One region of the Streptomyces sp. NPDC006487 genome, then DNA from elsewhere that is predicted to be linked to it. Evidence: riboswitches for the same ligand, from Rfam matches in the RefSeq annotation. Region 1 holds a riboswitch; the other holds the start of a gene.
The links. Region 1 has a riboswitch for thiamine pyrophosphate ahead of thiO (glycine oxidase ThiO). Riboswitches for the same ligand answer to the same signal wherever they lie in the genome.
Positions count from the first base shown of each region.

Region 2: linked by a shared signal. The riboswitch ahead of thiC (phosphomethylpyrimidine synthase ThiC) and the one ahead of thiO (glycine oxidase ThiO) in region 1 are both predicted to bind thiamine pyrophosphate.

Region 1 covers NZ_JBIAHN010000047.1:24-4,378, forward strand. The annotation lists gene ACFYM0_RS37840 (Rv2175c family DNA-binding protein) at 129-494, opposite strand; gene ACFYM0_RS37845 (NAD(P)/FAD-dependent oxidoreductase) at 609-1,853, opposite strand; TPP riboswitch at 2,035-2,147, shown strand; gene thiO (glycine oxidase ThiO) at 2,145-3,392, shown strand; gene thiS (sulfur carrier protein ThiS) at 3,389-3,589, shown strand; gene ACFYM0_RS37860 (thiazole synthase) at 3,594-4,355, shown strand, end outside.
Region 2 covers NZ_JBIAHN010000008.1:285,451-294,349, forward strand. The annotation lists gene ACFYM0_RS16335 (IclR family transcriptional regulator) at 1-549, shown strand, start outside; gene ACFYM0_RS16340 (SsgA family sporulation/cell division regulator) at 647-1,096, shown strand; gene ACFYM0_RS16345 (YibE/F family protein) at 1,301-2,707, opposite strand; TPP riboswitch at 2,780-2,924, shown strand; gene thiC (phosphomethylpyrimidine synthase ThiC) at 2,919-4,706, shown strand; gene ACFYM0_RS16355 (glycosyltransferase) at 4,773-5,909, opposite strand; gene ACFYM0_RS16360 (hypothetical protein) at 6,151-7,086, shown strand; gene ACFYM0_RS16365 (hypothetical protein) at 7,095-7,907, opposite strand; gene ACFYM0_RS16370 (metallophosphoesterase) at 8,056-8,899, opposite strand, start outside.

The DNA.
Region 1 (4,355 bases):
GGGGCCTGGGCCCGGGGGTGGGGGGGGGGGGGTGTGGGGCCCCCGGGGGGGGGGGGGCGGGCCGCGGCCCGGGGGGGGGGGGGGGCCCCCCCCGGGGCCCCCCACACCGCGTACGAGGCGGAGTCAGGTCAGATGGCGAGCGCCTGAGCGCGGCGCTTCACCTCCGTGCCGCGATTCTCGCGCAGTGCCTGCACGGGGGTGCCGGGCAGGGTCTCGTCGGCGGTGAAGAGCCACTCCAGGATCTCCGCGTCGGTGAAGCGGTCGTCGCGGAGCACGGTCAGCAGCCCGACCAGGCCCTTGACGATCTTGTCTCCGTCGATGAAGGCCGCGGGGACCTGGAGGGAGCGGTTCTCGCCGCGGCGCACCGCGAGCAGCTGACCCTCCTTGACCAGCTGGCGAACCTTGGTCACTTCGATGTCGAGCATCTCCGCGATGTCGGGGAGGTACAGCCAGGCGGGAACAAGGGCATCGATCTTTGCGTCAATCTCGGTCACGGGCACAAGCCTGCCATCTCGGACTGCCTGCCGGTACCCGAGCGGCCCCGTCCGGGGTCCGGACGGGGGCGTCGGCGCGGGCCGGAACCCGTTCCCGGCCCGCGCCCCGCCGGGTCAGCGCACCGCCGACTTCAGCGCGACCGCCGGGTCGGCGACCTTCTCCGGGTCCACGAGGGCGCCCGACTCGATCAGGCGGCGCCCCTGGGCCAGGTCGCGCGGGCGGCCCACCGCGAGCACCGCGGCCAGCCGGCCCTCCCGCAGCCAGCACACCGACCAGGTGTCGGACTCCGGGTCCCCGCGCCACAGCGGTGCGTCCGCGCCGGCGTGGTGCCCGGCGTACTGCACGAAGCGGCCGAACTGCTCCGACCAGAAGTACGGGACCGGGTCGTAGACCTGCTCCCCCGAGCCCCCGGCCAGGATGTCCGCCGCCACCACCCGCGGGCCCTGCAGCGCGTTGTCCCAGTGGTGCACCAGCAGCCGGGATCCGTAACGCTCCGAGGGAAAGGAGGCGCAGTCCCCCACGGCGTACACCCCGGGCACCGAGGTGCGCAGCCACTCGTCGGCGGTGACCGCTCCGTCCGGGCCGAGCTCCACGCCGGACCCGGCCAGCCATCCGGTGGCGGGGCGGGCGCCGATGCCCACCACCACCGCCTCCGCCGGCAGCTCCCGCCCGTCGGCCAGCAGGACCCGGCCCGGTTCCACGGAGGCCACCCGCGCGCCCGTCAGCAGCTCGGCGCCCGCCTGGGCGTACCAGTGGCCCATCGGCTCGGCGACCTCCGGCGGCAGCGCGCCCGCCAGCACCCGGTCGGCCGCCTCGACCACCGTCACCGCGCAGCCCGCCTCGCGGGCGGCGGTGGCGAACTCCGCACCGATCCACCCGGCCCCGACCACCACCACCGCCGAGCCGTCCGCCAGTACGGGCCGCAGCCGGGCCGCGTCGTCCAGGGTGCGCAGCAGGTGCACCCCGGGGACGCCCTCCGCGCCGGGCAGGTTCAGCGGGAGGGCACCGGTGGCCAGCACGAGGAACTCGTACGGGACCGGTCCCGCCTCGGTGTCCACCTCCCGGTCGGCGGCCCGCAGTCCGGTGACCTCGACCCCCAGCCGGAGCTCGATGCCGAGCTCCCCGAAGTCGACGTCGAAGGCCGAGTCCTCGGCCTTGCCGAGGAGCACCGCCTTGGACAGCGGGGGCCGGTCGTAGGGCTGGTGGGGTTCGGCTCCCAGCAGGGTGACGGGGCCGGTCCAGCCCTGCTCCCTGAGGGCGACCGCCGTCTGGACCCCGGCCATCCCGGCGCCCACGACGACCACGCCGCGCCCCGTGCCTTCCGCCTGCTGCCTCTGCTGTTGCGTCTGCTCGCTCACGCGGCCCACCCTAATCAACTGACGGTTCGCCAGGAATAGCGTGCGGAGACCGGGGCGGAGACGCAGCGGAGACCGGGCGGAGGCGGGACGGAGGCCGGGCAGAGCCCAGGCGGGACCCAGGCGGAGGCCGGCACCGGGGAGGCAGCCTTACCCGCCGTCGGGCTCGGCGTTACTCTGGCACCGAACCTATCGCGGGAGTCCGGGCGCACCGGGCTGAGAGGGAGGCTGGCCGGCCTCCGACCGTACGAACCTGATCCGGGTCATGCCGGCGAAGGGAGGGGCTGGACGCCCATGCATTCATCCAGGAACGGCCGGAGTCCCGGCTACGACGTCCTCGTCATCGGGGGCGGCATCATCGGCCTGGTCACCGCCTGGCGGGCGGCCCGGCGCGGGCTGCGCACCGCACTGGCCGACCCGGCCCCCGGCGGCGGCGCCGCCCAGGTCGCGGCCGGCATGCTGGCCGCCGTCACCGAGCTGCACTACGGCGAGGAGACCCTGCTCGGGCTCAACCTCGCCTCCGCCGCCCGCTACCCCGAATTCGCCGCCGAGCTCGCCGAAGCCAGCGGCGGCATGGACATCGGCTACCGCGCCTGCGGCACCCTCGCCGTCGCCCTCGACGCCGACGACCGGCTGCACCTGCGCGAACTGCACGCGCTCCAGCGCCGCTGCGGCCTGGAGTCCGAGTGGCTGACCGGCCGCGAGTGCCGCCGCCTGGAACCGATGCTGGCTCCGGGCGTACGCGGCGGCCTGCGCGTGGACGGCGACCACCAGGTCGACCCGCGCCGCCTCGCGGCCGCCCTGCTGGCCGCCTGCGAACGGGCCGGGGTCACCTTGCACCGTGCCGGGGCGGCGCGACTGCTGACCGCCGCCGACCGGGCCTGCGGCGCGGTCCTCGACGATGACGGCGGTACGGAACTGCGCGCCGACCAGGTGGTGCTGGCGGCGGGCTCGCTCAGCGGCCGGCTGGACGGCGTACCGCCGGAGGCCGTGGCCCCCGTACGGCCGGTCAAGGGCCAGGTGCTGCGCCTCGCCGTGCCACCGTCCTACGCCCCGTTCCTGTCACGGACCGTACGGGCCGTGGTGCGCGGCAGCCACGTCTATCTCGTGCCCCGCGAGAACGGCGAACTCGTCCTCGGCGCCACCAGCGAGGAGCTCGGCTGGGACACCACCGTCACCGCGGGCGGGGTCTACGAACTCCTGCGCGACGCCCACGAGCTGGTGCCCGGGATCACCGAACTCCCCCTGGTGGAGACCCGGGCCGGACTGCGGCCCGGATCCCCGGACAACGCCCCCCTCCTCGGTCCGACGGAACTCCCGGGGCTGCACCTGGCCACCGGGCACTACCGCAACGGGGTCCTGCTGACCCCGCTGACCGGGGACGTGATGGCGGACCTGCTGACCACCGGCGAACTGCCGGAGATCGCCCGCCCCTTCACCCCGCGCCGTTTCGCCCTCACGTCGACCCACACGTCGCCCCACACGTCGCCCCACACGTCGCCCCACATGTCGACCCTCACGCGACAGGAGTCGTTCGCATGACCATTTCCGTCAACGGCGAGCCGCGCGAGATCGCGGACGGCACCATGCTCGCCACCGTGGTCGCCACCCTCACCGAGGCCACCAAGGGGGTCGCGGCCGCCCTCAACGAGACCGTGGTTCCGCGCGGCCAGTGGCCGTACACCTCCGTGACCGACGGCGACCGCGTCGAGGTCCTCACCGCGGTCCAGGGAGGCTGAACACATGGCGGACACCCCCGACGATGTATTCACCCTCGCCGGCCGGACCTTCTCCTCGCGCCTGATCATGGGCACCGGCGGGGCCCCGAGCCTGGACATCCTGGAACGGGCGCTGGTCGCGTCCGGCACGGAACTCACCACGGTCGCGATGCGGCGCCTCGACCCGACGGTCCAGGGCTCGGTCCTGTCCGTCCTGAACCGCCTCGGCATCGCGGTCCTCCCCAACACCGCGGGCTGCTTCACGGCGGGCGAGGCCGTACTGACGGCCCGGCTGGCCCGGGAGGCCCTCGGCACGGACTGGATCAAGCTGGAGGTCGTCGCGGACGAACGCACCCTCCTCCCGGACGGGGTCGAACTGCTCGACGCGGCGGAGGTCCTGGTCGACGAGGGCTTCACCGTCCTCCCCTACACGAACGACGACCCGGTCCTCGCCCGCAAACTCGAGGACGTGGGCTGCGCGGCGATCATGCCGCTCGGCTCCCCCATCGGCTCCGGCATGGGCATCCGCAACCCGCACAACTTCGAGCTGATCACCGAGCGGGCCGGGGTCCCGGTCATCCTGGACGCCGGAGCCGGAACGGCCTCGGACGTGGCCCTGGCCATGGAACTGGGCTGCGCGGCGGTCATGCTGGCCTCGGCGGTGACCCGGGCGCAGCTCCCCGTCCTGATGGCCGCGGCCATGCGCGACGCGGTCTCGGCGGGCCGCCTGGCCCACCGCGCGGGCCGCATCCCCCAACGCCGCTTCGCGGAAGCCTCCTCCCCGGTG
Region 2 (8,899 bases), on a different contig from region 1:
GCGGGCCGTCTGGCCGGTGGCGGGCTTCAGCAGAAACGTCGCAGCATGATCCTCGACTCCCTCGCGCACTTCCGCGACGCGGTCGGGGCCCCCGTCTACTTCGCCGTCTACCGCGAGGGTGAAATCGAGGTCGTGGGTGTTTCGGACACCCCGGCGAACCCGGCCTGTGAAGAGTGGGCCGATTTCCGCGAGACCGGCCACGCGCACGCCATCGGGCAGTGCCTGCTCGGCCAGCTCGACGAGAAGGCGCGCAAGGAGTACTACGACCGTCACCCGGTCGAGGCCGTCACCCCCTACACCGTGCGGGATCAACGGGCTCTGGAGCAGCGGATCGGCTCCATGGAGCGGATGCAGCCGGTGACCGAGCGGCAGGAGTACGCCCTGGGAACGGTGTGCGCGGCCATCCCCATCACGGCCGGCGACACCGCCGCGACCATGGCGATTTCTCTCCCTCTGCACCAGGAACACCGATTGCTGTATGCGGTCGATCGGCTACGGAGTGAAGTAGGCGCGCTGTTGAGCACCCTCTCGTTCTCTATCAGTATCTGAAAACTCACTCCTTGTGATCTGCAAGCGCTTCCACCACTCTTGTCAAGAGGGCCTTGGGGGATCATTCCTGGCCACTTCCACTACAGCGGGGTAGGCAATGCGCGAGTCGGTACAGGCAGAGGTCATGATGAGTTTCCTCGTTTCCGAGGAGCTCTCGTTCCGGATCCCGGTGGAACTCCGGTACGACGCTCGTGACCCCTACGCAGTCCGCCTGACCTTCCACCTTCCCGGAGATGCGCCCGTCACCTGGGCGTTCGGCCGGGAGCTCCTTCTGGACGGCATCAACAAGCCGTGCGGTGACGGCGATGTCCACATCGCCCCGACCGATCCGGAGGAGCTGTCCGATGTCCACATCCGGCTGCAAGTAGGCGCAGACCGGGCACTCTTCCGTGCGAGCGCGGCGCCACTCGTGGCATTCCTCGACCGCACCGACCGGATCGTCCCGCTCGGCCAGGAGCGCAACCTCGGGGACTTCGAGGAGAACCTCGACGAGGCGCTCGACAAGATCCTCGCGGAGTCGCAGCAGAACGAGCAGAACGCGGGCTGACCGAAGCCCGGCCGGACACCTGCTGACCAGGGTGGCCCGGCACGCATCACCGCATCACCGCACGACCTGATTCATTTGCATCACTTGCATCACCGGATTCACGCACCAGGGCTCAGCGTGCCGACGCGCTGAGCGCTCCACCTTGCCGTTCTTCACGACCGGCCGTGCGCGCGAACTGACCGGTCGCGCCCGCCGGTCCGCCTTTCAGCGCTTGCGCCGCCGACCCCGGCCGCCGCGGAGCGGCCCCGAGGCCGCTGTGGCCGCCGGGGATTCCGCGCGGTCCGCGGACACCACCAGCGCGGCCAGCGCCGTGGTCACGGGTACCGAGGCGACCAGTCCGATCGAGCCCACGAGGGTCCGTACGATCTCCTCCGCGACCAGCTCGCTGTTGGCCACCGAACCCATACTGCTGTTCGCGATCGAGAACAGGAGGAGCAGGGGCAGCGCCGCACCCGCGTAGGCCAGTACCAGGGTGTTCACCACCGATGCGATGTGGTCGCGCCCGATGCGGATGCCCGCCCGGTAGAGCCCGCGCGGGCCCATCGACGGGTCCGCCTGGTGGAGTTCCCAGACCGCCGAGGTCTGAGTGACGGTCACGTCGTCGAGCACGCCGAGCGATCCGATGATGACACCCGCAAGCAGCAAACCGCTCATGTCGATGTTCGGGTAGAGCCCGTGGATCAGCCCGGTGTTGTCGTCCGTGTTGCCACTGAGGACGGCCCAGTCGATGAACAGCGAGCCCAGCAGGCCGATCAGCAGCAGCGAGACGAGGGTGCCGAGGACCGCGACCGAGGTGCGGGCCGTCAGTCCGTGGCACATGTAGAGCGCGATCAGCATGATCGCGCTGGCCCCGACCACGGCGACGACCAGCGGATTCGACCCCTGCAGGATCGCGGGGAGGATGAAGAAGGTCAGCACCGCGAAGCTGACGGCGAGTGCGATGAGTGCGAACAGCCCTCGCATCCGCCCGACGAGGACCACCGCGAGGGCGAAGATGCCCGCGAGCACGGCCATCGGCAGCTTGCGGTTCACGTCGATCACGGAGTACTGGAGATCCTGCGGTGCGTCCGGGGCGTACGCGACCACCACGCCCTGGCCGTCCGTCAACTGTCGTGGTGCGCCCGGCTGGACGATCTCGACGAACTCGCGGCCCTTGTCGGGGCCGCTGCCGACCCTGATGGTGGCCTTCTTGCACTCGCCGGTCTGAGCGGCGAGTGCCTCGCGCCCCTCGGGGGTCGAGGTGTCGCCGGTGGCCGGCACCTGCGCGGCGTTCACGGATTTGCAGTCGACGTGCTGGAGCGCGACGACCGTGCCCTGCTGGGTCTGCCGGTCGAACCCGACCCCGGTGCGCTCGTGGGCCGGGGCCCCACCGGGCCAGAGCACCGCCATGCCGATCACGACCGCGGCGGCGAAGGGGATCAGAACGGCCGCGATCACCTTGCGCAGGTGCTTCGAGACGGGGGCCGCCGGGCCATGGCTGTGCGAATGGCCGTGGGAGTGCCCGGGAGACCGGTCGGGCGAGTGACCGGGGTCCGCGTGCGCATGGCCTGAGTGGCCGGCGTGACCAGCGGGATCCGTGGGCTCGGTGGGGGGCTGCGGCGAGGACGTCACTGACTGATCATCGCAACAGATGAGGGGGCCCACTGTTCAGCACGCCACACATGACGCTAGCGTGGGGGCTACTTTGCACAACGCGGGAGCTCGGAGCACCGGGCTGAGAGGGCGCTGATCACCGTTCGCATTCGAATATGCGTACGGGAGGAGGCTGCGTCGACCGCCGAACCTGTTACCGGGTAATGCCGGCGTAGGGAGATTAGGTCTCATGACCATTCAGGACGCACGCACGCCTGCCGTCAGCCAGGACGCCGATGGCCAGACCGAGCGCCAGCCTGGCTGGCACAAGGGATACGTGGCGGGCTCCCGCCCCGACATCCGGGTGCCGGTCCGCCAGGTCCACCTCACCAACGGCAAGGACGTGACGCTCTACGACACGTCCGGGCCGTACACCGACCCGCAGATCGAGACCGACGTGCGCCGCGGCCTGCCGCCGCTGCGCGAGAACTGGATCATCAGCCGCGGGGACACCGAGGAGTACGCGGGCCGCCCCGTGCGCCCCGAGGACGACGGCATCAAGCACACCTCGCCGCGCGGTGGCCTCAAGAACCTCGACGCGGTCTTCCCGGGTCGTCCGCGCCAGCCCCGCCGTGGCCGTGGCGGCGCCGCGGTCACCCAGCTCGCGTACGCCCGCCGGGGCGAGATCACCCCGGAGATGGAGTACGTCGCGATCCGTGAGAACGTCTCCCCCGAGGTCGTCCGCGAGGAGATCGCCGCAGGTCGCGCGGTCATGCCGGTCAACGTGAACCACCCCGAGATCGAGCCGATGATCATCGGCAAGCGGTTCCTGGTGAAGGTCAACGCCAACATCGGCAACTCCGCCGTCACCTCCTCGATCGAAGAGGAGGTGGACAAGATGACCTGGGCGACCAAGTGGGGCGCCGACACGGTCATGGACCTCTCGACGGGCCGCAACATCCACACCACCCGCGAGTGGGTGCTGCGCAACTCCCCCGTGCCGATCGGCACCGTGCCGCTGTACCAGGCGCTGGAAAAGGTCGATGGCCGAGCCGAGGACCTGACCTGGGAGATCTACAAGGACACGGTCATCGAGCAGGCCGAGCAGGGCGTCGACTACATGACGGTCCACGCCGGCGTGCTGCTGTCGTACGTGCCGCTGACCGCGCGCCGCAAGACCGGCATCGTCTCGCGCGGCGGTTCGATCATGGCCGCCTGGTGCCTGGCGCACCACAAGGAGAACTTCCTCTACACGAACTTCGAGGAGCTCTGCGAGATCCTCGCGGCGTACGACGTGACGTACTCCCTGGGTGACGGCCTGCGCCCCGGTTCCATCGCGGACGCCAACGACGCGGCGCAGTTCGCGGAGCTGAAGACGCTGGGCGAGCTGAACACGATCGCCAAGCGGTACAACGTGCAGACGATGATCGAGGGCCCCGGGCACGTCCCGATGCACAAGATCAAGGAGAACATCGACCTTCAGCAGGAGATCTGCGAGGAGGCGCCGTTCTACACGCTCGGCCCGCTGACCACCGATGTCGCGCCCGCGTACGACCACATCACCTCGGGCATCGGCGCCGCGATGATCGCCTGGTGGGGTACCGCGATGCTCTGCTACGTCACGCCCAAGGAGCACCTGGGCCTGCCGAACCGCGACGACGTGAAGACCGGTGTCATCACGTACAAGATCGCGGCCCACGCGGCGGACCTGGCCAAGGGTCACCCGGGTGCCCAGGAATGGGACGACGCCCTGTCGGACGCGCGGTTCGAGTTCCGCTGGGAGGACCAGTTCAACCTGGCCCTCGACCCGGACACGGCCCGTGAGTTCCACGACGAGACCCTCCCGGCCGAGCCGGCCAAGACCGCGCACTTCTGCTCCATGTGCGGTCCGAAGTTCTGCTCGATGAAGATCTCCCAGGACATCCGCCGCCAGCACGGTGGCGACCTGGGCGCCGAGGAGATCGAGGCGGGCATGGCGGAGAAGTCCGCCGAGTTCGCGGCCGCGGGCAACCGCGTGTACCTGCCCCTGGCCGACTGACGCCGGACAGATCGGTACATCGCCGCTCGGCGACCCGTGACCCGGGGGGAGTCACGGGCCGCCGTGTCAGGCGGGCGAGCGCTGCGATGTTTCACGTGAAACAGGGATCGATGTTTCACGTGAAACATGGCTCGCGGCGAAGCCGCGGTTGGCTTCGGTCTGGCGGCGATAGGACTCGGGCAGGTCGGGCAGGGCGAGCAGACGGTCGCAGGCCCGTAGTGAGGTGTTCATGTCTCCCACCCAGTACGCGGTGATGGAGTGCTCGAAGAGCAGCCCCCACCGGTAGACCCAGGGCTGGACGAAGAGAAGGTCCTCGGGGACCGGCCGGTCCAGCACCGCCCCGGTGATCGCGTGCGCGGTGTGGTGGCGGCCCAGGAGGCGCAGCCTGGAGGCGAGTTCGTAGCAGGCTTCCAGTCGGGCCGGCCGGGATTCCCAGGCGCGGGTCAGGGCGTCCAGCGCGGCGGGGTGGTCTCCCGACTCCCCGTTCAGGATGCCGACCTGGAGCAGGGCGTAGTAGATCTCCTCCTCCCATCCACCCATGGCCGCACGAAGCTCGTAGAGCCGGACGGCCTCCGCCGTGTCGCCCATGTCGCGCATCGTCTGGGCGAGGTAGAAGACGGTGCGGGGGTTCGACGGGTCCCGCTGGAGCTCGGCGCCGAGTAGACGGGCGTCCCGTTCGAACTTGTCGTGCCGGGAGCCGCCGTCGGCGTAGTCCTCGATCACCAGCGCATCCAGGTTTTCCTGGATCCCGGGTCGCTGGTCGTTCTCGTCGGGGCGGTCGCAGGTGAGGTACTCGTGGGTGACCCCCTCGTACCGCCAGGGGAAGTCACCGCGGACCAGGCGCTTGATCCGGTACTCCAGCGCGCCCTCGTGGCGCAGCATGTACGAATCCGCGGTGAGCGGGGGCAGTGGGCCGTTGCGGCGCAGGACGAGGTCGGCGTCGAGGAGCAGCAGATAGTCGGCCTTGCCACGGGCATGGCCGATGTTGAGGCTCCGGTTGTGCCCGAAGTTCGTCCAGGGCTCCTCGTGGAGCTCTCCCGGGATTCCGTTCAGGGCCGCGCGGATGAGGTCCTGGGTGCCGTCGGTGGAACCGGTGTCGGAGATGACCCAGGTGTCGATGAGGTCCCGTACGGAATCGAGGCAGCGCTCGATGACAGCGGCCTCGTTCTTCACGATCATGCAGAGGCAAATGGTCGGCTTCACGGCCGCTGACCCTAGGGACGGCCCTCGGCCGGGCGGGTGAGGCACGCCGGGGCGTCGGAGCGCGAACCCGACTGGCCGCGCGGCGGACCGCCAAGTGGCCGTGTCCACTGCGCCGTTCCGCTGACCTCCGGGCGCGCCGGTCCGTGTCGCCGAGACGGACTCTTCAGGATGGCCCGCGGAGTCCGGTCGTATTTCCGGACTTCGCAGATCCGATCCATCTGGTGTGTGCGAGGAGCGGTAGATGAGTTCTGAGAAGAAGGCCCGCAACTACCTGGGGCCCCTGCCCCGACGGACCGCCTGGCTCACGGGAGGCACGCTCGCCTCGGTGGCGCTGGTGCTCGCGGGTATGGCGTCCCCGGCGGTGGGCCTGGTCTCGGCTCCGGTCAACGGGGACCCCTGCAAGTCGGGCCACAACAGACCGGACACCCGGACTCAGGAGGCGGCGCTCGAGGCAGGACAGCTCGTACACGGTGACGACAAGTGCAAGGTGGGTCCGACGGGTCCGAGGGGTCCGCGTGGCCCCAAGGGCAACACGGGGCCGACGGGCGCGCGGGGCGCGACCGGAGCCACCGGCCCGACGGGTCCGCGGGGCTACACCGGCCCGACCGGTCCGACGGGTGCGGCGGGCACCAATGGTCTGACGGGTCCGACGGGCCCGACGGGTGCGGCGGGCACCAATGGTCTGACCGGTCCGACCGGTCCGACGGGTGCGGCGGGCACCGACGGTCTGACGGGTCCGACCGGTCCGACGGGTCCGCGGGGAGCCAGCGGCGTGTGTTACGACGTCGACGCCCACCGGCCTTCGGCTGCCCGCGAGGTCAAGGCCGTGCTCTCGGCCGGCGTCACCTACGCCGGCATCCGCGACCTGCAGCCCACGGTGACCGCCTGGCGCTGGTACGACCTGACCACCACAGGGGACACCTACCCCGAGGACGCCTGTGCGGTGTCGATCTCGGAGCAGGCCAACATCGTCAACGTCGAGGTGCTGACGACGGGTGGCCTCGTCTACGAGACTTCCTGTGACATCGACACCGGCACCCCGGACGCACTCGTCTGCACCGGAGTGTGGGCGGCCGCCAGCCCTCAGCCCACCCCGGGTGCGAACGGGCTGGCCCGGTTCGCTCACAAGGCTCTGAGCAGGGAAGACCGCAACATCAACCCCATGGTGGTCAAGTAGCGGGTGGTCTACTCCGGCTCGGGTTCCGGGCCGCCGAAGTCCGGGCTGGTGAAGTCCGGAGACGAGTAGCCGGGACGGGGCCCCTGCGCCGGGGCCCCCGGACTGGTGAAATCGGGCCGGGTGTATCCCAGGTTGGGGATGCGCCCGGCTCCTGGCTTTCTGGGGGCCGGGAAGCCGGCCCCCGCGCTGGGATCGGCCAGCGCGTCCCGGAGGAACGGCACGATGCCCCGCTCCAGCAGGGCGTTGCGCCAGGCCTCACGGGCCCGTGCCACCTCGTCGGGTACCGTCTCCGTCTCGTCGGCCGCCACCTCCGTGGAACTGTTGCGGACGGCCGTCACGAGCAGCCCGATCACGGCGAAGAGCAGTGCGGCGGCGGTGAGTCCGCCGAAGAGCCAGCCGGCCGTCAGCATCGTGTCGGCGAAGGCCGGCTCGGGGTCGATCATCTTCAGGATGTAGCCCACCAGCAGGAAGATCAGCATGGCGGTGCCGGCCAGGACCGGTGCGAGGACCGCGACCACGGCGCTGACGCCCGCGCCACCGCCCTGACCGTCGTCCTCCTCCCCCGTCGTTCCGGGGGTGGACAGGATCTCGTCCTGCCGTTCCTTGCGGACCTTCACGTAGTGGTCGTACTCGGCCGCGGCCGCGGCCGTCAGCAGTGAGGTGGCCCCCATGGCCATGGTGCGCAGCTGTTCGGCGTTCAGCCGTTCGCCGAGGGCGGCGAGTTCGGGCCGTGCGTTCGCCGTGCGCAGCGCCTCGTCGAGGAGCCGATCGAACTCCGGTCGGTCTTCGGTGAGCAGGTGCGGAGCGCTGGTCATGTGCATCCCCCGATGCTCCGTGGGGACCGGTTTGCCCGCGTAGAACGGGGCACCGGCACAAACGGAGGAGAGCCTGCTACGGATAGAGCGATGGTAGAGCGCCCACGCCGTACGTCGACAGGGGCTTTCCGGAAATACCCAGCTCCGGAAGGCCTCAGTCGTTCAGCGGGAGTTGCACGACGAGCAGTTTCCCCGCCATCGTCACGCCACCGTCCATGGCGATGGCCAGGCCTTCCGCGTAGACGTGGGGGCCGACGACGGCCTCGGGACCGTGCGCCCCATCGCCGTCCTCGGTGCCCACCTCGCCCAGCAGGTACGGGATGGGGCTGTGGCCGTGCACGACGCGACTGCCGCCGTAGGTGCCGATGAGCTCGCGTACGGCCTGGGGGCCGGTCTCCTCGTCGCGGAAGGCGAAGCGCTTGGTGAACTTGCGGAACAGGTCCCAGGTGATGTCGGCGTCGTTGCGGTTGAGCAGCTCGTGGATGGTGTCGTTGACGTCCTCGACCGAGTCGCCGTAGTCGAGGTAGGCGGTGGTGTCGGAGTGGAGGAGGAGGTGGTCCTCCACCAGGACCGCCGCGTCCAGCCGGGACATCCACTGGAGATGGACGTCCTGCAGCCGGTCCATGTCGGTGCGCTGGCCGCCGTTGAGGAGCCAGGCGGCCTGGAAGGTGGCGGTGCCGGCGCCGGAGACGACGGGGGTGTCCCCGAACCGCTTGGCGCCGATGAGCAGCAGCTCGTGGTTGCCCATGAGGGCCTTGCAGTAGCCGCCCGCGGCGGCGGCTTCGGCGGAGAGCCGCATGACGAGGTCGATGACCCCGATGCCGTCGGGGCCGCGGTCGGTGAAGTCGCCGAGGAACCAGAGCCGGGCGTTTCCGGCGGACCAGTTGCGGTCGGCGTCGATGAGTCCCTGGAACTGCAGTTCGGCGACGAGTTCGTCGATGTAGCCGTGGACGTCGCCGACGACGTAGAGCGGGCCGGGGCCGTCGCCCGGGCTCTCC